DNA from 3 places in the Arthrobacter sp. Y3225116 genome. Region 1 is predicted to be linked to each of the others. Evidence: predicted binding sites of a transcription regulator. Region 1 holds the regulator's gene; each other region holds the start of a gene.
The links. The regulator LexA, encoded in region 1, represses DNA repair genes until DNA is damaged. The targets are predictions, from matches to a motif close to TCGAACANNTGTTCGA.
Positions count from the first base shown of each region.

Region 2: AC5RV2_RS10895 (DUF6504 family protein) is a predicted target of LexA. The motif match lies at 2,963-2,978, and genes of this name have one in related genera.
Region 3: recA (recombinase RecA) is a predicted target of LexA. The motif match lies at 2,128-2,143, and genes of this name have one in related genera.

Region 1 is NZ_JBNHGL010000074.1:2,546-10,137, forward strand. Features, by position in the region: gene AC5RV2_RS09065 (ATP-dependent DNA helicase) at 1-1,192, shown strand, start outside; gene lexA (transcriptional repressor LexA) at 1,309-2,058, opposite strand; gene AC5RV2_RS09075 (LysM peptidoglycan-binding domain-containing protein) at 2,355-2,708, shown strand; gene AC5RV2_RS09080 (histidinol-phosphate transaminase) at 2,782-3,891, shown strand; gene hisB (imidazoleglycerol-phosphate dehydratase HisB) at 3,946-4,563, shown strand; gene hisH (imidazole glycerol phosphate synthase subunit HisH) at 4,560-5,201, shown strand; gene AC5RV2_RS09095 (hypothetical protein) at 5,204-5,365, shown strand; gene priA (bifunctional 1-(5-phosphoribosyl)-5-((5-phosphoribosylamino)methylideneamino)imidazole-4-carboxamide isomerase/phosphoribosylanthranilate isomerase PriA) at 5,414-6,154, shown strand; gene AC5RV2_RS09105 (SseB family protein) at 6,164-7,012, shown strand; gene AC5RV2_RS09110 (DUF1844 domain-containing protein) at 7,116-7,535, opposite strand.
Region 2 is NZ_JBNHGL010000107.1:963-8,554, forward strand. Features, by position in the region: partial or broken gene AC5RV2_RS10890 (DNA polymerase III subunit alpha) at 1-2,454, opposite strand, end outside; gene AC5RV2_RS10895 (DUF6504 family protein) at 2,554-2,868, opposite strand; gene AC5RV2_RS10900 (SRPBCC family protein) at 3,069-3,503, opposite strand; gene AC5RV2_RS10905 (SOS response-associated peptidase) at 3,643-4,350, opposite strand; gene AC5RV2_RS10910 (glutaredoxin domain-containing protein) at 4,445-4,702, shown strand; gene AC5RV2_RS10915 (S-(hydroxymethyl)mycothiol dehydrogenase) at 4,868-5,956, shown strand; gene AC5RV2_RS10920 (MBL fold metallo-hydrolase) at 5,953-6,582, shown strand; gene AC5RV2_RS10925 (DUF4262 domain-containing protein) at 6,513-7,097, opposite strand; gene moaA (GTP 3',8-cyclase MoaA) at 7,195-7,592, opposite strand, start outside.
Region 3 is NZ_JBNHGL010000151.1:780-7,044, forward strand. Features, by position in the region: gene pgsA (CDP-diacylglycerol--glycerol-3-phosphate 3-phosphatidyltransferase) at 1-99, shown strand, start outside; gene AC5RV2_RS12725 (CinA family protein) at 96-623, shown strand; gene AC5RV2_RS12730 (helix-turn-helix domain-containing protein) at 719-1,156, shown strand; gene AC5RV2_RS12735 (MarR family winged helix-turn-helix transcriptional regulator) at 1,262-1,744, opposite strand; gene AC5RV2_RS12740 (DUF3046 domain-containing protein) at 1,875-2,096, shown strand; gene recA (recombinase RecA) at 2,290-3,342, shown strand; gene AC5RV2_RS12750 (regulatory protein RecX) at 3,343-3,900, shown strand; gene AC5RV2_RS12755 (hypothetical protein) at 3,959-4,840, shown strand; partial or broken gene miaB (tRNA (N6-isopentenyl adenosine(37)-C2)-methylthiotransferase MiaB) at 4,895-6,265, shown strand, end outside.

The DNA.
Region 1 (7,592 bases):
TACCGCCGCCTCGACGGCGCGCAAACACACGGGGATCAGCGTGGAGCCTTTGAACTCCGCCGCCGACGCCCTGGAGGACGTCCTGCAGTCTGTGCCGACCGGCTTGTTGGCGGCCGGCCTCCGCGAGGAGCATGAGCTGGTGCTCGCGCAGGTACGGGAAGCGGCCCGCGCGGCGCTCTCCGACTCGAAGCCCGAAGGTGCGGGGGCAGCGGACGGCGGACGGCAGATGGCGCGCTCACGGCTCTCGGCCGTGCTGGAGCTGGCTGAACGGTTGCTGTCCGCACCGGACTCCCGGGAGGTCATCTGGGCGACCCGTCCCAGTACCTATGGCGAGACCGGCGACTACGCCGCCAATGACGACCAGCCGGCAACGCTGAACATAGCACCGCTCTCGGTGGCGTCCCGGCTGCGTGAGGGCCTGTTCGACGAACATACCGTTGTGCTGACATCGGCGACGTTGTCGGTCGGGGGAACCTTCGACGCCGTCGCCGGGTCGCTCGGACTGCTCGGAGCCGGCGCGCCCGCCTATTCCAGCGTGGACGTGGGCAGCCCCTTCGATTACCCCAGGCAGGGCGTGCTCTACGTGGCGTCGCATCTACCGAAGCCGGGCCGGGGCACCAGCCCGGAACAGCTCGATGAACTCGAGGAGCTGCTGCTGGCCTCGCGCGGCGGCGCCCTGGGCCTGTTCTCCTCGCGGCGTGCGGCAGAAGAAGCCGCGGCCGAAATGCGCGGGCGCACCGACCTGACCATCCTGTGCCAGGGCGAATCGTCGATGGGTGCGCTGGTCCGCCAATTCGCCGAAGAGCCCGACACCTGCCTGTTCGGCACGATGACGCTCTGGCAGGGCGTCGACGTTCCCGGTTCCGCGTGCCGGCTCGTGGTCATCGACCGGATTCCGTTCCCCCGGCCGGATGACCCGCTCACGACTGCCCGCACCCGGTCCGTGGCGCAGTCCGGGGGAAACGGTTTCATGACCGTCTCGGCGACCCACGCGGCCGTGCGGCTGGCCCAGGGAGCCGGCAGGCTGATCCGCGCGTCAAACGACCGTGGAGTGGTGGCCGTGTTGGACTCCCGGCTGGCGACAGCGCGCTACGGGAGCTTCCTCCGCAGCGCCCTGCCGCCCTTCTGGAGTACCAAGGACGGCGCCACGGCCCGCCAGATCTTGGAAAGGCTGGCTTCGGCCGCAGCCTGAACGTGCTGTGGGGGCACGCCCATTCCGGAGCGAGCGGGGCCAACCCGGCCGGGGACCGCCCGTGCGCGCAGGGATCCCGGGGTGGCGGCAGCGGGGGACCGGGAGACGCGGGCGCGTCAGAGGGCCCGCATCACCGAGACAACCTTGCCCATGATGGTTGCGTGGTCGCCCAGAATGGGTTCGTACTGGGTATTCTGCGGCAGCAGCCACGTGTGGCCGTCGCGCTGCCGGAAGGTCTTGACCGTTGCTTCGTCGTCGAGCAGCGCCGCCACGATGTCGCCGTTCTCGGCCGTGTGCTGCTGGCGCACCACGACCCAGTCGCCGTCACAGATGGCCGCATCGATCATGGAATCGCCCGAGACCCTGAGCATGAACAACTCGCCGTGTCCCACCAGTTGCCGCGGCAGGGGCATGACGTCCTCGACCGCCTGGTCCGCGAGGATCGGCCCGCCCGCTGCGATCCGTCCCACCAGCGGCACCATCGCCGTGTCGGATGACGTGGTCAGCTCGGATACTGCGACGCCGCTGGAGCTGCGCAGCTGTTGCGGTTCCTCGACTCCGACGATTTCCACACCCCCGTGCTCGAGTGTCAGCGGGGTCAGGATTTCCATGGCACGGGGACGCTTGGGGTCGCGCCTGATGTAGCCCATCTTCTCGAGCTGGGCCAACTGGTGCGTGACGCTGGACAGGCTTGCCAGACCGACGGTGTCACCGATCTCGCGCATGGACGGAGGGTATCCGTGGGACATGACGGAGCGCTGGATCGTTTCCAGGATCTTCTTCTGCCGCGGCGTCAGGCTGCGTCCCACTTTGACGGGCCGGCCGCGTCGCTTCGCTCCGGCAGTGGTGGTGGTCTCTTCCGACATGTCCGGCCCCGGTCTCCCCGTAGTGGTCCCTGCGCCGGCGCCGTAGCGGAACCGCACATGGGCTGTTGTCTCAACTGTTTTGTCGGTGGCGGCTGATGCACTGCTCTTACTGCCGTTCGACGCTTACAACGCTAGGCGAGGCGGTAGCGAATTTCAAACATTTGTTCGACTGAGTCTCGACAATGTTCGATCACCAGTGCTAAAACTGTAAGAGACGAATTCGAAGATACGTTCGAATGTGGTCGCAAAACGATCGAAACCAGCCGAAATAGATCGAATATCGGAAAGGTGGCACCATGTCCGCCCAGCTCGCACCGCAGCCCGCCGGCGTTCGTACCAGCACAGGCCTGCGGCTGACCCGCCGGGGCCGTTTGTTGCTGATCGGCCTGCCGCTGATGCTCGCCGCGGCCGCAGCCCTGACCCTGATCGGTTTCTTCACGGCCCCGGCAATGGCCGCCGCCGGGGGGCTGGGACCGGGGCCGGCGGCAACTGTCACGGTGGGCAGCGGCCAGACACTGTGGGACATAGCAGTGCAGTCCGCCCCGGACCGCAACCCTCACGATGTCATTTTCGAGATCGCGCAATTGAACGGCCTGCAGGGGGACATCGTCCACGCCGGACAGCAACTGCTGGTCTCGTCGGCGCGCTGAGACCAGCCGTAATATGAGCTGCTTCGGCCCGCCCGATTCCTGCCCCGGGCGGGCCGAAGCTTAAACTGGACCGGTGAGTGAGCAGTTAGAACGCCTGAACCGCCTGCCGTTGCGGGAAAATCTCCGGGGCTTGGAGCCCTATGGTGCGCCCCAGTTGGAGGTTCCCGTCCTCCTGAACGTCAACGAGAACACCCATGGCCTGCCCGATGCTGTCCGTCAGGCCATCGTCTCGGCCGTCAGTGAGGCGGCCGCGGGCCTAAACCGGTATCCGGATCGCGAGTTCACGAAGCTGAGGACGGCGCTGGCCCGCTACTTGGGGCACGGCCTCACCGCAGAGAACATCTGGGCCGCCAACGGATCGAACGAAGTCCTGCAGCAAATCCTCCAGGCCTTCGGCGGCCCCGGCCGCACCCTGCTGAGCTTCCCGCCCACCTATTCCATGTACCCGCTGCTGGCCAGCGGAACGGACACGGATTATGTGGCTGTTCCGCGGGGGGCGGACTTCACACTGTCCCCGGACGCTGCCGCCGCTGCCGTGGCCGACTCCGCGGCAAATGTGGTCGTTCTTTGCTCCCCGAACAACCCGACGGGCACCGCCCTGGGCCTTGAGGTCGTGGAGGCGGCGTATGAGGCGGGGGAGGCCTCCAAGGCCATCGTGATCGTGGACGAGGCCTACGCCGAGTTCGCCCACGAAGGAACGCCGAGCGCGCTGACGCTGTTGCCGGGGCGGGAGCGACTCATTGTTTCCCGGACCATGAGCAAGGCCTTCGCGCTGGCAGGCGCCAGGGTCGGGTACCTCGCCGCCGCACCGCAGATTACCGATGCGCTGCGCCTGGTCCGCTTGCCCTATCACCTCTCCGCGGTCACCCAGGCAACGGCCCTGGCCGCGTTGGAACATGCTGATGCGCTGCTGGCCAACGTCGAAGACATCAAGGCGCAGCGGGACCGCATTGTCGACGGGCTGGCCGGACTGGGCCTTGACCCGGCGCCGTCCGACTCTAACTTCGTGTTTTTCGGTGGGCTGGAGGATCCCCGCTCGGTGTGGCAGGGGCTGCTGGAAGCCGGCGTGCTGATCCGCGATGTCGGGATCCCGGGCCATCTGAGGGTAACCGCCGGCACTGAGGCCGAGACCACAGCCTTCCTCGACGGCGTCAAGGCCCTCGTGGCGAGCCCCGTCTCCTAAACTAGTAAGAGCGAACCGGCTCGTGCCGGTCGACCAATTCGTCAAAGGACTCCCATGACCGTGGAAACCACCACCGGACGTACCGCACGCCTCGAACGCATCACCAGCGAGTCGTCCGTGCTGGTTGAACTGGATCTCGACGGCACCGGCCGTTCCGAGATCAGCACCACCGTGCCGTTCTACGACCACATGCTGACCGCCCTGGCGAAGCACTCGCTCGTCGACCTGACGGTGAAGGCCAGCGGGGACACGCACATCGACGCGCACCACACCGTCGAAGATGTCGCCATCACCATCGGCGACGCCCTGAAGGAAGCGCTGGGGAGCAAAGCCGGGATCCGCCGTTTCGGGGAAGCCACGGTGCCCCTGGACGAGGCGCTGGCCCACGCCGTCGTGGACATCTCCGGCAGGCCCTACCTGGTGCACACGGGGGAACCGGCAGGCCAGGAGTACCACCTGATCGGCGGACACTTCACCGGATCGCTGACCCGCCACGTCTTCGAGTCGATCACGCTGCACGCCCAGATCTGCCTGCACATGCGCGTGCTGGGCGGCAGGGACCCCCACCACATCGTCGAGGCCCAGTTCAAGGCCTTCGCCCGGGCGCTTCGCGCCGCCGTCGAAGCCGATCCACGTGTCGAGGGCATTCCCTCGACGAAGGGAGCCCTGTGACGGCTGCGCCCAAGGTCACCGTACTGGACTACGGCTCCGGGAACGTCCGCTCGGCAGTCCGGGCGCTGGAGCATGTGGGTGCCGACGTCACGCTGAGCCATGCCTCCGACGACGTCCTCGACGCCGACGGCCTGCTGGTTCCCGGCGTCGGGGCCTTCGCAACGGTCATGAAGGGGCTCAAGTCCGTGGACGCGCTTCGCTGGATTGGGCGGCGGGTGGCCGGCGGCAGGCCCGTGCTGGGCATCTGCGTCGGCCTGCAGGTCATGTTCGAAGAAGGCGTGGAACATGGCGTGCGGTCGCAGGGCATCGGGGAATGGCCGGGAACCGTGGAAGCGCTGCCCGCTGAGGTCGTGCCCCACATGGGGTGGAACACCGTGGACGCCGCGGAGGGCAGCCGGCTGTTTGCCGGGATCGAAGACGAGCGCTTCTACTTTGTACACTCCTACGGCGTGCAGCACTGGAACTTCGATGTCACCCAACCCGCGATGACACCCCCGCTGGTGACCTGGTCCACGCACGGCGCCCCGTTCATAGCGGCCGTTGAAAACGGTCCGCTGAGTGCTACCCAGTTCCATCCGGAAAAGTCCGGAGACGCCGGCGCGGAGCTGCTGCGCAACTGGCTGAAGACGCTGAGGTAGTCATGGGCAGCATCCTCCTGATGGGCCTGGCCGGGCTGCTGGCCGGCGGCGCCATCTCGTTCCGGCAGCAGCGGCTGCCCAAGTGGTTGGTGATCGTCTTCTGGATCCTGGCCGGCCTGTCGCTGCTGGCTGCCTACTTGCTCACCCTCGGCCCGGCCGAGTAACCACACCCATCCCGCGCCCGCTGACGGCGCGCAGAAAGCGGAAGAACCATGACGAACGAAACCACCATCCTTGAACTTTTGCCCGCAGTCGACGTTGCCGACGGCCAGGCCGTCCGGCTGGTCCAAGGCGAAGCCGGCAGCGAGACCGGGTACGGGGATCCGCTGGACGCTGCGCTGGCGTGGCAGAACGACGGGGCGGAATGGGTGCACCTGGTGGACCTCGACGCGGCGTTCGGCCGGGGCAACAATACGGAAGTGCTGCGCCGCGTCTCCGACGAACTGAAGATCAAGGTGGAGCTGTCGGGCGGCATCCGCGACGACGCCTCATTGGAGCGGGCGCTTGAGTTCGGGGCCGCACGTGTCAATCTAGGCACCGCCGCCCTGGAGAATCCGGAGTGGACGGCACGCGCCATTGCCCGGCACGGTGACGCCATCGCCGTCGGCCTCGATGTCCGGGGCACCACGCTCGCGGCCCGCGGCTGGACGCAGGATGGCGGCGACCTCTGGGAGGTGCTGGCCCGCCTCGAAGACGCCGGCTGCGCGAGGTACGTGGTCACCGACGTCACCAAGGACGGGACGCTGCGCGGACCCAACGTGGATCTGCTCCGGCAGATGTGCGAGCGGACCGACAAGCCGGTGGTTGCATCGGGCGGAATCTCCAGCCTGGATGACCTGCGGACACTGCGCGACCTGGTTCCGGCGGGAGTCGAGGGAGCGATTGTGGGCAAGGCACTGTACGCGGGCAAGTTCACGCTGCCCGAAGCCCTCGATGTCGCCGGCCGGCGCTGAGAGACCAGCATGGGCAAGAAGCAGCTGCCCGCCCATATTGCCGCTGCGCTGGCGGGAGCCGGCGGGGCGGGGGACTCGGCCGGCCAAAGCTGGGCCGGCCGGGACCTGAGCGGTGAAGGAAATCCGCTTCACCAGTTCGACCACGATGACGGCAGCGCGGATCCCGGCTACGAGGCTGCGCTGCAATGGCTTGCTGCCGGAACCGGCGGCGAAGCGGAAGTAGTGGCTGCCCTGGCCAACGCCCGCGTTTTCGTGCCCATCGTGGCGACGCTGGGAGAAGAAGCCGAGGGCAGCCACGGCCTGACAGCAGATAAACAGGCCGACATGGCCGTGGTGACGTTGCAGGCGCCGGATGGGCGCCGGGCGCTGCCGGTGTTCAGCAACACGGCCGCCCTGGAAGCCTGGCATCCCCAGGCCCGGCCGGTCGCCGTGGAGGCGCCGCGGGCGGCCCTGGCGGCCGTGTCCGAAGACGCCGAACTGATGGTTATGGATCCGGGCGCCGCCCTGACGTTCGTGGTCCGGCGGCCGGCAGTGTGGGCGTTGGCCAAACAGCACGAGTGGGTGCCCTCCTACCGCGATCCGGCGCTGTTGGAGTGGGTGGCCGAGGCCACGGGCGGCGAGGAGGCGGTCATGGCCTCGTTCGTGGAGCCCGGGACCGGGATCGCGGTCCGGGCGGCAGATGGAGCCGTGGTGGCCGGCGGCGGCCACGGCCCGGAGCTGCGCCTGGTCCTGCAGGTGCAGGACGGGCTGGGGCGCGAGGAGTTGGGCGCCTTGGCCGGACGGATCCAACAGCGGCTCCAGTCCCGGCAGGAGTTTGCCGAACGGGTGGATTCGCTGGAGCTGAAGTTCACCCGCTGAATCCCGCGTAGCGGCCGCCTCAACCAGAAGCGCAAAGACAAAAGGACGACGCCGGTGCGTGGCACCGGCGTCGTCCTTTGTCAGTTCTGGAAGTTCGGGCCGGTCAGTTGACCGGACCCGTGAACTTCTCGCCCGGGCCCTTGCCCGGATCGTCCTGGATGACCGAGGCTTCGCGGAAGGCCAGCTGCAGGGAGCGGAGGCCATCGCGCAACGGTCCGGCATGCTGGCTGCCGATTTCCGGCGCGGCAGCGGTGACGAACCCGGCCAGGGCGGTGATCAGCTTGCGGGCTTCGTCCAGGTCCTTGAGCTCTTCGGCGTCTTCTCCGGCGGCCAGGCCGCACTTAACGGCGGCGGCGCTCATCAGATGGACGGCGGCGGTAGTGATGACTTCCACGGCCGGTACTTCGGCGATGTCGCGCATCTGGCCCAGGACTTCCTGTTCCTGGCTGGAGGCAGAACCGGCGTCGGGTGCGAAGCTGTGGCGGTGGCCGTCGGTCTGCGGATTGTTATCTGAGCTGCTCATACTGGTAAGCTTGTCACAGACCAATTGGATCTCGTTACTTATGTGCCTCACAGCACG
Region 2 (7,592 bases), on a different contig from region 1:
GTGGGCCTTCAGCCAGGCCGTCTGGTAGGTGGGCACGGCGAAGGCGGCCCCGTGGGCTTTGCAGAAGCCAAAGCTGCCGAAGGACTTCAGCGTGCCCCACACCGTGTCGACCACCTCCGGCGGATATCCCCGGCCCAGCGAGGCGCTGCGGAAGTATTCCTCCACCGCGGGTTCGGCTTCCTCGTTGCCCAGCAGCCGGCGGAATTCGTCCGCCTTGGCCAGTCCGCAGCCGGTGAAGACGTCGAAGGTCCGCAGGACCTGTTCGTGGAAGATCGTGACGCCGTGGGTTTCCTTCAGGACCGGAATCAAATCGGGGTGCGGGAAGCGCTCCGGCGCCCAGCCATGGCGGTGTTCCAGGAACGGCCGGACCATATCCGATTGCATCGGGCCCGGGCGGAACAGCGAAATGTCGATAATCAGGTCGTTGAAGTCCCGCGGGGCCATCTTGCCCACCAGTTCGCGCTGGCCCGGCGATTCGATCTGGAAGCATCCCAGGGTGTGGGTGCTGCGGATCAGCTCGTAGGTCGGCTCGTCGTCCAGCGGAACCTGTTCCAGGTTGATGGTCCCGTCCGCGGCAATGTAGTCGGGCCCGGTTCCGTCCTCGCCCACCGGGTGCCGGCCGGCTGCCGTCACGGCGTCCTTGTCCGGATGGATGCGGGCTATTTCCTTGAGCGCGCAGGCGATGGAACTCTGCATCCGCACGCCCAGCACGTCCAGCTTGAGCATGCCCATCGGGTCCATGTCGTGTTTGTCGAACTGGCTCATCGGCAGCCCCAGCCCGCTTGGCTGGGTAGGGGTGCGGTCCAACAGCGAGCTGTCGCCCAGGATCACGCCGCAGGGGTGCATGGAGATATGCCGGGGCAGCCGGTCCAGGCGTTCGGTCAGATCCACCAGCAGGTCCAGCTGCTGGTTCTGCTCCACCTGGGCGGAAAACGCGCGCAGCTCCGGCTTCTCCGCCATCGCCTCACGGAACTGGCGCGCGGAGAACCGCCAGAGCTGTTTGGCGATGCCCGAAATCTCCTCCTCCGGCAGGCCCAGCGCCAAGCCGGCGTCGCGGACCGCCCCGCGGGCACGGTAACCGTTCTGCATGCTCATCAGGGTGACCCGCTGGCTGCCGAATCGGTCGAAGATCTTTTGATAGACGTTGTGCCGCTCTGCGCTTTCCACATCGATGTCGATGTCCGGCAGGGTGGAACGGTCCTGGGAGAGGAAGCGCTCGAAGATCAGCCCGTGGTCCAGGGGGTTCACGTGGCTGATGTAGAGCAGGTAGTTCACCAGGCTCGAGGCACCCGACCCCCGGGCCGCGGCGCGCACACCCATCCCGGTGATCATGCGCGACACTTCGGCCACCGTCAGGAAGTAGGAGGCGAAGCCCAGCCGCGAGATGATGCCCAGCTCGTGGGCCAGCCGGTCCCGCAGTTCCTTCTCCGCCCGTCCGGACATCCCGCCAAACCGTTCCGCGATGCCGGTTTCGCAGCGCTGGACCAGCTCGGCCACGGGATCCCCGTCGATCCCGATGACGGAGGCTTCGGGGACCACCGGGCGCTTGAACCCCATGTCCTCGTATGGATCCATGCGGCACCGGTCGGCCACCGCTTCCGTCGTCGCCAGCAGGCGGATGACGTCCTTGCTTCCGCCGCCGGCTGCCTGCACGATTTCCCGCGCCAGGGCCTGCATCCGGTCGGGGGATTTCAACCAGCCCTGGGCGCTCGGCTGCAGATCCGGCAGCTTGGACAAGGCTGTCAGCGCCCTCGCCGAGTCCAGCACATCAGCAGTGGCGGCGCCGTCCTCTTCGCAGTAGCGCACGGCGTTGGTCAGCACTGCGGGAAGATTCAGCTCCCCGGCCAGGTTAAGCATCCGCACCGCGTGGGCGGTACTGAGGTTCTCCCCCGGGGCACTCAGGTGGGAGACGATTTCCACTGCCAGCGACCCGGCCGGCAGTCCGCTGCGCCAGCGTCCGGCCAACCGGCGGGCTTCGGCGTAGCTGCGGCGGCGCAGCGCCTGTCCGACGTCGGAAAAAGGGCCGAGCAGCACCGTCAGGGCAGGTTCGCCGTCCGGAATACCGGCATGCAGGGCGAGTTGATCCACCGTCACGCCGGGCGTCCGGCGGCTGCCGGCACGCCCGCGGGCAGCTGTGCCGGCATGGGCTTCAGAAATCAGGCGGCAGAGCGCATGGTAGCCCCTGCCCTGGTTCCCGCCGTGGGCCAGCACCACAACGCGGCCGGTGTCCCGGCCGCCGCCGTCTTGGACGGCCAGGTCCACGCCGACTATCGGATCCATCCCCGTGGCCAGGCATGCCTTCAGGTGCTTGACCGTGCCGTAGAGGCCGTCCCGGTCGGTGCAGGCCAAGGCGTCGGCTCCGAAGGAAGCGGCCGCTGCGGCCAGTTCCTCCGGCCAGGAGACACCGTAGTGGGCACTGTACGCCGTGGATACGTGCAGGTGGGTGAAGCTCATGGACATTCCAAACAACGGTTGGGTCTCAGGATCGGCATCCGGCGGACTGCCGGGGCGAACCGGGGGCTGGGAGAAAGGCCGGCGGGAACCGCGGTGCCGTCAGGCGCTCAGCTCCCGGACGGCATCATGGACGCGGATCAGGCGCCAGCGTCCGGTATCCACCTGATGGGAAAGGTCCAGGGTGCGGATCTGCGACCGGCCATTCAGCCGCGCCTGCACCCGCCAGATCTCATGGTCCACCAGCCCTGCGCCCCTGCCCCGTTCCGCACGCAGTTCCTCCGCCCACCATTTGCGGCGTTCGTACCAACGCACCGGTTCCGCGACGATCCGGTAGCTCCTGCCCTGCCAGCGCAGCCGGAGCGGCTGTCCGGCAGGGGAACACACAACGTCAACTGCTTCACTGAAAACACCCATGTCCCAGTCGCCTTTCATCTGGACAACGGGTCATAATCCCCGGCGAGCGCCCCTGCCAACACGCCCGCCGAAGAACTTGACCCTCTTATTCTATTCGAATATGTATTCGAATCCAAGATCAAGCGTAGGTTCGGGCACTGACAAAATCTGGCCGCCCCACGACGGCTGCCCAGCGTGCCGCAGTACGGCGGCCAAGGAGCCTAGACCTCGTGCTCGGCGAGGTACTTCACGTCGCCGACCAGCTTGTCCCACATCAGCTTGGAATGTTCCGCCGCCTCGGCGGTCTCGTTGTTGTCCTGCGACAGCGTGAACTCCGTGCCGCCCGGAACTTCCTCCAGCGTCCAGACGAGACGGTGGTAGTTCTCGGGCAGGTCCTCCTGGCCGGACAGCGGGCTGAAGTGCGTGACGACCAGCCGCCGTCCGGGTTCGAACTCCAGCACCTGGCCCTTGTCCTCGTACGCCTTGCCCTCCCACTCACCCCGCCATCGGATGGGCCCGCCGACGCTCCATTCGGTCTGCACGTCGGTGCCGAACATGAATCCCCTGATGGCTTCGGGGTCCGTGATCACCGACCAGACACGGTCCGGCGGCGCCGCAATCGTCGCCGTCGAACTGGCCACGTACTGTCCGGGCATGGTTTCCTCCCCTGGTTCCCGCCTTGGCGGCGCGGGTCCGGCTACTCCATCCCAGCTTCCGGCAGCCGGGGCCGGCGCACAATGGCTGCGGGGACGCCGCTCAGGGCACGATCCCCGCTTCCGGGCCGCCGGACGGCAGTCATGCTGCCTCGTCGATGAGGTCGGGCCCGTTGTTGCGCACGTTGTTGACCTTCGAACTGACCCGCCGCGGGACAAGATGCGGTTCGGGCATGGCGTCCAGCAACTGCCGCACGTCGGCCTCGGATGTTGTTTCCGGATCCAGCCAGTCCGCATAGAGGCCGGGCGGAACGATCAGCGGTGTCCGGTCATGGATATGCCCGAGCGCATCGGCCGCCTGGGTGGTGATGATGGTGCAGGTGCGCAGCCACTTCTCCGGGTGGTCTTCGGGCAGCGCCGGGTCCGGCCAGTTTTCGAACAAGGCCGCGAAAGCCAGCGCCTCTTCACCTTCGCCGTGCAGGTAGGTCGGGATCTTGCCGTCCTCGGTCTTCTGCCATTCGAAATACCCGTCGGCAACAAGCAATCCGCGCTTCCTGGCCGCCGCCTTGCGGAACGAGGGTTTCTCCGTCACGGTCTCCATCCGCGCGTTGATCAGGCGGGCGCCGGAGCGCGGGTCCTTGGCCCACGGCGGCACGAGGCCCCACCGGGCCACGATGAGTTTCCGGGACACTCCCTCGCCGTCGGCCTGCTTGCGGTCGATGATCAAGGGGACCTCGTCGGTCGGTGCCACGTTGTAGGAAGGCTGGATCTCTTCGACATAGGACTCATCGACGTCGAAGGAAGCCACCAGGTCGCCGGTGCTCCGGGCCATGACGTATCTGCCGCACATGCCTCCATTATGGTCCAGCCGCCAGGCGCCGGGAATGACCGCGCCCGGTGCGACGTTGACATGTACACAAGCTTTCAGACCAGAAGGAGCCATCTTGGATTACACACCTGCTGCCGGAACCGTCACCATGTTCTCCACCACCTGGTGCGGGTACTGCCGCCGCCTGAAGACCCAGTTCGATGCGCAGGGCATCGGCTACACCGAGATCAATATCGAAGAGGTCCCCGGCACCGCGGAGCTCGTCGAGAAGCTCAACGACGGAAACCAGACGGTTCCCACCCTGCTCTTCCCGGATGGCAGCAGCGCCACGAACCCGCCGCTCTCGCTGGTCAAGGAACGCCTGGGCGTCTAGCAGCGGCAGGCTCCGCCGGCGGAATTCTGACCGCGGGCCCACGGGGCGCCGCAGTTTCCATAACAATCGTTTTGGAAATTGTGGCGCCCCTGTTTTGTTCCTAGGATGGGGCAGGACGGCCGACGACGGCCTCGCCAGACTTCGCTAGGAAGGAATCACTCCCGCATGGTTCACAAGGTTCGGGCAGTAGTGGCCCTGGAAAAGAATGCTCCGGTCTCCATCGAAACCATCCTGGTTCCCGATCCGGGCCCGGGCGAGGCGCTGGTGGACATCCTCACCTGCGGCGTCTGCCATACCGATCTGCACTACAAGCAGGGCGGGATCAACGACGACTTCCCGTTCCTGCTCGGCCACGAAGCCACCGGCGTGGTCAGCGCCGTCGGCCCCGACGTGACCGATCTTGAGCCCGGCGACCGCGTCATCCTGAACTGGCGCGCCGTGTGCGGCGAGTGCCGGGCCTGCCGGCGCGGCGAGGCCCAGTACTGCTTCAACACGCACAACGCCACCCAGAAGATGACCCTCGAGGACGGCACCGAGCTCTCCCCCGCCCTGGGCATCGGTGCCTTTGCCGAGAAGACCCTGGTGGCCGCCGGCCAGTGCACCAAGGTGGACGACGACGTCGACCCGGCGGCGGTCGGACTGCTCGGCTGCGGCATCATGGCCGGCATCGGCGCGGCGATCAACACCGGCGAGGTCAAGCGCGGCGAATCCGTGGCCGTGATCGGCTGCGGCGGCGTGGGCATCGCCGCCATCGCCGGTGCCAAGCTGGCCGGCGCCACCACGATCATCGCCGTCGACATCGACGACAACAAGGTCGAGTTGGCCAAGTCGCTCGGTGCCACGCACGGCATCAACTCGAAGGAACAGGACCCGGTGGAAGCCATCCGGGCGCTGACCGGAGGCAACGGCGCCGACGTCGTGATTGAAGCGGTCGGACGTCCGGAAACGTACAAGCAGGCGTTCTACGCCCGCGACCTCGCCGGGCGCGTGGTCCTGGTGGGAGTCCCCACGCCGGACATGAAGATCGAACTGCCGCTGCTGGACGTGTTCGGCCGCGGCGGCTCGCTGAAGTCCTCCTGGTACGGCGATTGCCTGCCGTCCCGCGACTTCCCGATGCTGGTCAGCCACTACAAGCAGGGCAACCTGGACCTGGACGCCTTTGTCACCGAGCGGATCAAGCTGGACGAGGTTGAGGCCGCGTTCGACAAGATGCACGAGGGCAAGGTGCTGCGTTCGGTGGTGGAGGTAGCATGAGCGCGGCAATCGAAAACCTGGTCACCTCGGGCACGTTCTCGCTGGACGGCGGCACCTGGGACGTGGACAACAATGTGTGGATCGTCGGCGACGCCACCGAGGTCATCGTCATCGACCCGGCCCACGATCCGCAGGCCATTGCCAACGCCGTCGGCTCCCGGACCGTGAAGGCCATCCTGCTCACGCACGGTCACGACGACCACATCCGCGCCGTCGGTGAATTCCGGGACCTGGTGAAGGCACCGGTTTACCTGCACGACGCCGACCGGATGCTCTGGGACGCCGTCTTCCCGGACAGCGCACCCGACCACGCGATCGAGGACGGCGACACCTTCGAGATCGCTGGGGCGCGGCTGCAGGCCATCCACACTCCGGGCCACTCCCCCGGATCGGTCTGCTTCCACCTCGCCTCGCAGAACGTGCTGTTCAGCGGCGACACGTTGTTCAACGGCGGTCCGGGCGCCACCGGCCGCAGCTACTCCAGCTTCGAGACGATCATCGAGTCGATCAAGGGGCGGCTGCTGACGCTGCCGGCCGAGACCACGGTGAAGACCGGTCACGGCGATGCCACCAGCATCGGCGCCGAGGCACCGCAGCTCGACGAGTGGATTGCCCGCGGGCACTGACAACGGTCCGCTAAACCTGCTACACCGCCCGTGCTCAACCCGGCTTCGGCCTGAGCACGGGCGGGTGTTCCATACAGGGGCTGGGTCAGCACGTCCGGGACGTCCTGCTGCCACGGAAACAGCCCTTCCCCGTCGGCCCAGATGGCCTGCAGGCCGCGCAGCCGGCCTTTGTAAATATCTGCCGCGACCAGGAGCACATCCTCCGGCCGCTCAATCCGGGCCAGCGCCACTTTCCGCGGCCGCAGCGGTACTTCCATCCCCGCCACCTGGGTGCGGCCATGGTGCAGCACCCGGTGCGCCAAGAGGCTGAGAATGGCATGCGTTTCCGCCAAGGCCCGTCCGGTCAGCAGTATTTCGGGATGCTGAACCTGGGTCAGCCCGATGGTGTAGCCAAAAGCGGTGTTGTCGGCGTCCCCCTCGACGATCATGCATTGCCAGCCGTACTTGTCGATGGTTTGCAGCGTCTTCTCCCTGGCCTCCCGATGCGTCATGCCGTTGCAGATATCGCACACCATGGGCTCCTCTTGCCGATGGATTGAATTGTCCAGCCAGTCTGCATCCGCATCCGCTGCAACGGCACCGGCGATTGCGCCGATGTGGATAAGTGGGGCCCTAGCCGCCGATATAGTGCATCTCCACTTTCCGCCCCGGCCAGCCGGCGCCAGGCGGGGCAGCTGTCCCGGCCGGAGTCCTGCCGGAACGTGGGTCAACGCCCGCGGTCTCGGCGCCGCGCAGTTCCGAGTAGCGGTCCGAGCGGCGGCGCCAGACGCCGGACAGCACGCGGGCCAGTTCGCCGTCGTCCGCGCCGCCGCGCAGCAGGGCGCGCAGATCCGTTCCGCCGGTGCCGAACAGGCAGGTGAACAGCTTCCCGTCGGTGCTCAGCCGGGCGCGGGTGCAGCCGTGGCAGAACGCCTGCGTGACGCTGGAGATGGTCCCGATTTCGCCGCCGCCGTCGCGGTACCTGAAGCGGGTGGCCGTCTCCCCGGGGTACCGGGGTGCCAGCGGTTCCA
Region 3 (6,265 bases), on a different contig from region 1:
GTCGCCGTCGTCGTGACCGTGGCAACCGGCATCGACTACGTGGTCAAGGCAGTGGCGCTGCGCCGTGCCGCCCTCGCGAAGCCGCAGGGCCGGCCGTGACCACGCCCGCATCCGTGGTCGTAGGAGCCGCCATCGCGCGGAAGGTGACCTTGGCCACGGCCGAATCGCTGACGGCGGGAATGGTGGCGGCGGAACTGGCCACCGTTCCGGGGGCTTCGGGCACGCTCCGCGGCGGCGTGGTGTCCTACCAGGGCCGGATCAAGACGGCGGTGCTCGGCGTCGACGCGGGCCTGCTCGAGCGCGAGGGCGCGGTCACTGAAGCGGTTGCCTGCCAGATGGCCGACGGCGCCAGGCGCGTGTTGCAGGCCGACATCGCGGTGTCCACGACCGGGGTGGCGGGACCGGAACCGCACGGTGGACGGGATGTGGGAACCGTGTGGATCGGGGTAGCGTCTCCGGACGGCACGCGCGCCGTCGAATACCGCTTCGAGGGCGACCGTGCCCGCATCCGGCGGCTGGCGTGCGAAGCGGCCATCGAACAACTGGGCCTCGCGATCGACGCGGCCCCCGGTCCCGCCGGCACCGGAGAATCGGGCCCGGGAACAAAAACTTTGATTCAGTAGTTATCAAAGGGTGTCAGCAACTGTTACGTTGTTGGCCTAGGCTTGGAAGACAGCGGCGCGAGCCGCACACCTCATGAGGGAGCAAGGCGATACAGATGGTAAAGCAGCCCGTGTCCGTAAACGGTGTAGTCCGTTGGCGTGATGTGGGATTGGCCGAAGAACCGCGTACGGAGCAGAAGGAGCGCAAGATGGTGGTGCTACGACACGAGATTGGCGACGTCCTCCGCGATGTCCGGCAGCGTCAGGGACGCACCCTTCGAGAAGTGTCGCACAGCGCCCGCGTCTCCCTCGGATACCTGAGCGAAGTCGAACGCGGCCAGAAGGAAGCATCGTCGGAACTCCTGTCCTCGATCTGCTCGGCTTTGGACGTTCCCCTGTCGCACATGCTCCGGGAAGTCAGCGACCGGGTCGCCGACGCCGAGGGCGTCGTCATTCCCGACACCGTTCCGCAGGAACTGTCCCGGGAGTTTGTCGGGGCCATTCCCGACGAGCTGCCCGACGAGCTGCGCGGACTGGCTTCCGCCCGCTACTGACCCGAACACCTGAACCGGCCGGTTCCGCCCCGTGGCGGACCGGCCGGTTTTTGTTGTGCCGGCGGTTGCCCCGCCGCGCCTGCCCCTCCCGGTGAAGCTGTGCCGCTAGTGGACGGGCGGCTCGTTGGCATACGAAGCGTTCAGCCGGTCCAGCAGCTGTCCCAGCGTGGACAGGTCCTCGACCGACCAGTCGCCAAGGCGCTCGTGGAAGGCGACTTTGCGGGCGGCCTGTGCCTCGGCCAGCTTTTCCAGCCCGGCCGGAGTCAAGGTGATGGATTGGGCCCGTCCGTCCAGTGGATCCGCCTCCTTGCCAACCAGTCCCAACTGCTCAAGCATGGCGATCTGGCGGCTCACGGAGGGTTTGCCGACGCCGATGGCGGCCGCCAGTTCGGTCAGCCGCATGGAGCGCTCCCGCTGCAGGATCAACAGCAGTCCGTAGGCGGCAGGCTCCATGTCCGGGTGGACGTTACGTGCCACCCGGTGCGAATTCGCCCTGGCCCGGCGCCAGAGCAGGCTCAGCTGCCGTTCCAGTGCTTCGATGGCTGCATCGAACCCTGCATCTGAGCTGCCTGTGGCGTGGTCTGTCATGGGCTCATTGTAATGAGCAGCATGCACACGCAGGGCAACGGCGGCCTGACGCGCCGTACGCGTATTCCGATGGCGCCGAATCTCCGTCCGGTCCGGTTGAGGCCGGACGGACACGTGAGAAGATGGACGCGTGCGAACCAGTGACTTCTGGCGGTTGATGGACGATGAATTCGGTCCCGCATACTCGCATGTCCTGGCGGCCGACCTGGTGCTGGGTCAGCTCGGGGGCCGTACCGCGGCCGAAGCGCTGTCCGCGGGCATCCCGCCCAAAACCGTGTGGCTGGCCCTCTGCGATGTCCAGGACGTTCCGCCCGAGCGGCGCTGGGGCAAGGACCGTGAGCCGCGCGGCTGAACAGGACACGCGGCGCCAAATGCCGATATGTTCGAAAGTGTGTTCGGATACCGCTAAGCTTCTACACAGACCCCCGAGTGGACGGATCATCCACACGCTCCGCTGCCGATCCCATTTTGTCCGAACCGGCGGTTACGGTCGGAAGACGTCAAGACAAAAAAGGCCCGAGGGCCGCAAGAGACTGAGGTGAACAATGGCCGCACCAGCTGACCGCGAGAAGGCACTGGAAGCTGCGCTGGCGCAGATCGACAAGCAGTTCGGCAAGGGGTCGGTGATGCGGCTCGGCGACGACACGCGCGCCCCCATCGAAACGATCTCCACCAGTTCGATCACCTTGGACGCGGCGCTGGGCATCGGCGGTTTGCCGCGGGGCCGCGTGGTGGAAATCTACGGTCCGGAATCTTCCGGTAAGACCACCGTGGCGCTTCACGCCGTGGCCAGCGCGCAGAAGAACGGCGGCATCGCGGCCTTCATCGACGCCGAGCACGCCCTGGACCCCGAATATGCCAAGAAGCTTGGCGTCGACACCGACGCCTTGCTGGTATCGCAGCCGGATACCGGTGAGCAGGCCCTGGAAATCATGGACATGCTGATTGGCTCCGGCTCGCTGGACATCATCGTGATCGACTCCGTCGCGGCCCTCGTGCCCCGCGCGGAAATCGAGGGCGAAATGGGTGACAGCCACGTGGGGCTCCAGGCGCGCCTCATGAGCCAGGCCCTGCGAAAGATTACCGGGCGGCTCAGCCAGTCCAAGACCACGGCCATCTTCATCAACCAGCTGCGCGAAAAGATCGGCGTGTTCTTCGGCAGCCCGGAGACCACCACCGGCGGTAAGGCGCTGAAGTTCTATGCCTCCGTGCGCATCGACGTCCGCCGCATCGAGACCCTGAAAGACGGCGCCAACCCGGTGGGCAACCGCACCCGCGCCAAAATTGTCAAGAACAAGATGGCTCCGCCCTTCAAGCAGGCTGAGTTCGACATCCTGTACGGTCACGGCATTTCCCGCGAGGGCAGCCTGATCGACATGGGCGTGGAACATTCGCTGGTGAAGAAGTCGGGCGCCTGGTTCACCTACGACGGCGACCAGCTGGGCCAAGGCAAGGAAAACGCCCGTAAGTTCCTGATCGACAACCCGGACCTGGCCGACGAGCTGGAACGCAAAATCCGGCAGAAGCTCGGGATCGACCCCGTTCCGGACAGCGGAGAAGAAGGCGGACCGAAGCTCAAGGCAGTCGACGGATTCTAGGTGGCCCGCAGGAACGGTCCGGCCGCCGGGCCAACGCCGGGCAGCCCGGCCGACCTGGCGCCCGAGGCGGATCCCCACGCGGTGGCACGCTCGATTGTGCTGGGCGCGCTGACACGGTCCCCGAAAAGCCGCGCGCAGCTGGCCGCAAAGCTGGCTGAGCGCGGCGTCCCGGACGACGTCGCCGAGGCGGTGCTCGACCGATTCGAAGAAGTCAACCTCATCGACGACGCCGAGTTCGCCGAAATGTGGGTGCGCAGCCGCTCCCAGATCCGTTCCTTGGCACGCGCTGCCCTCAAGCGGGAACTCGCGGACAAGGGGATCACCGGCGACATCGCCGAGCAGGCACTTGACCAGCTTTCGCCCGACGACGAGCTGGAAGCCGCGCGGGGACTCGTTCGCCGCAAGATCCGTCCCGACTGGGAACTGAACGACCGGTCGGCCAGGGACAAGCATCTGCGGCGGTTGGTTTCGATGCTGGCCCGGAAGGGCTATCCGCCCTCGCTGGCCTACCGGGTCGCGGACGAGGAACTCGGCAACGCCGCCACCCCGGAGTTCTGAGACCGCTCCGTTATGAAATTGAGACTTTCGCCGGTTTGGTCGGTATCATTGTGCGACTGTGAGCCCATCGCAGAATGAACGTCGCCAATCCACCCAGCTACGCAGGAGCAACCGCAGGCGGCGCCGCCTCCGGATTTTTGCGGGGCTGACCCTCGGCTCCGTCGCCGCCCTCGGCGCAACCGGGGCAGCGGGCGCCCTCCACAGCGGCCAGAGCCCGTCCGCAGCGGTGGGATTCATCGCAGCCCCGGTGAAGCAGCTGATGGGCTGGAGCGACCCGGACGAGGGGCAGCGGCCGGTGACGCGTGCGTCCCAGAGCCAGCAAGCGGAGCGAGCGTCCACCGACGCGGCCGCGCAGAAGGACGCCCGGACGCCGGAGGCGCGCACGGAAGAAGAGGAAACTGCCGCCGCACGGGCGGCCGAAACCCCTGCAGCAGAGGCCGCGGAGACGGAAGCCTCCGGCCCCACGGATCCAGGGCAACAAGGCGCCCCCGGAGCGCAGGAGAGCGCGGCACGAGAGGGCGCGGCGACAGACCCGGCCGACAAGGCAGCTGCCGGGCGCACGGCCGAAGAACAAGCCGCACCGGGGGCAGGCAATCACCAGGCTGCAGCCGGCGCTGCCGAAGAACAGGCACCGGCGGCCGGCGCGGCGGCAGACCAGGGCGGTTCCTCGGCTCCTGCCGAAGCGCCCGCGAACGACTCGGGGCAAGCCGACGCCCACACCGGAGCAGCAATCCCCGCCCCCGGCTGGGCTGCCGGGGAATTGGCCTGCCTCGAAGAACTATGGAACCAGGAGTCGGAAGGAAACGCCGGCGTCGAGAAATCGACCGACGGCGGGTACGTTTTCCGGATCCGTCTCGACCGCGGCCTGGATTACATCGAGTCCCGGTACGGTTCGCCGTGCCTGGCCCTGGACTTCCAGCTGGCCAATAACTGGTACTGATTTACCGGCCCTGCGAATTGTGGCCGGTCCCGCCGCAGGCCGTACCCTTGTAACGTGAGTTTGACTGCCCCAGCCCCGCCCATCGAGACGCAGCACGAAGCCCGCACCTACCAAGTGCGCACGTTCGGCTGCCAGATGAACGTACACGATTCCGAGCGGCTTGCCGGGCTCCTCGAAGCAGCCGGCATGGTCGAGTCCCAAGGCGGGCAGGCCGACGTCGTGGTGTTCAATACCTGTGCGGTGCGGGAGAACGCGGACAACAAGCTGTACGGCAACCTCGGCCAGCTCGCCCCCGTGAAGGAACGCAACCCCGGCATGCAGATCGCCGTCGGCGGCTGCCTGGCGCAGAAGGACCGGGAGACGATCCTCCAGAAGGCGCCCTGGGTCGACGTCGTGTTCGGCACCCACAACGTGGGTTCGCTTCCCGCCCTGCTGGAGCGTGCCCGGCACAACAACGAAGCGCAGCTGGAAATCCTCGAGTCGCTCGATGTCTTCCCCTCGACACTGCCCACCAAGCGCGACGCGGTGTACTCCGGGTGGGTTTCCATCTCGGTCGGTTGCAACAACACCTGCACGTTCTGCATCGTGCCCTCGCTGCGCGGCAAGGAACGCGACCGCCGGCCGGGGGACATCCTGGCGGAGGTCCAGGCCCTGGTCGACGACGGCGCCATCGAGGTCACCCTGCTGGGGCAGAACGTGAACTCCTACGGCGTGGAATTTGGCGACCGCGGCGCCTTCGCGAAGCTGCTGCGCGCCTGCGGCAACATTGAAGGCCTCGAACGCGTCCGGTTCACCAGCCCGCACCCGGCGGCGTTTACCGACGACGTCATCGACGCCATGGCCGAAACACCCAACGTCATGCCGCAGCTGCACATGCCGCTGCAGTCGGGGTCGGACAAGGTCCTGAAGGACATGCGCCGGTCCTACCGGTCCACCAAGTTCCTCGGCATCCTCGAAAAGGTCCGGGAACGGATCCCGCACGCCGCCATCTCCACCGACATCATCGTCGGATTTCCGGGGGAGACGGAGGAGGACTTCCAAGCCACGTTGGACGTGGTGGAACGGGCCCGTTTCGCCAGTGCCTTCACCTTCCAGTACTCCAAGCGGCCCGGCACGCCGGCCGCGGAACTGCCGGACCAGCTGCCCAAGGCCGTGGTGCAGGAACGCTACGAGCGCCTGATTGCCCTGCAGGACCGGATCGCCGCCGAAGAGAACGCCAAACAACTGGGCAGCAGGCTCGAGGTCATGGTGACCGCGCAGCAGGGACGCAAGGCGGAGGCAACCCACCGGCTCTCCGGGCGGGCCCGGGACCAGCGGCTGGTGCACTTTTCCGTGCCCGCGGGTGCGCCGGCGCCGCGGCCGGGCGATCTGGTCACGGTGACCGTCACCGAGGCGGCACCGTTCCACCTGATCGCCGACCCGGCC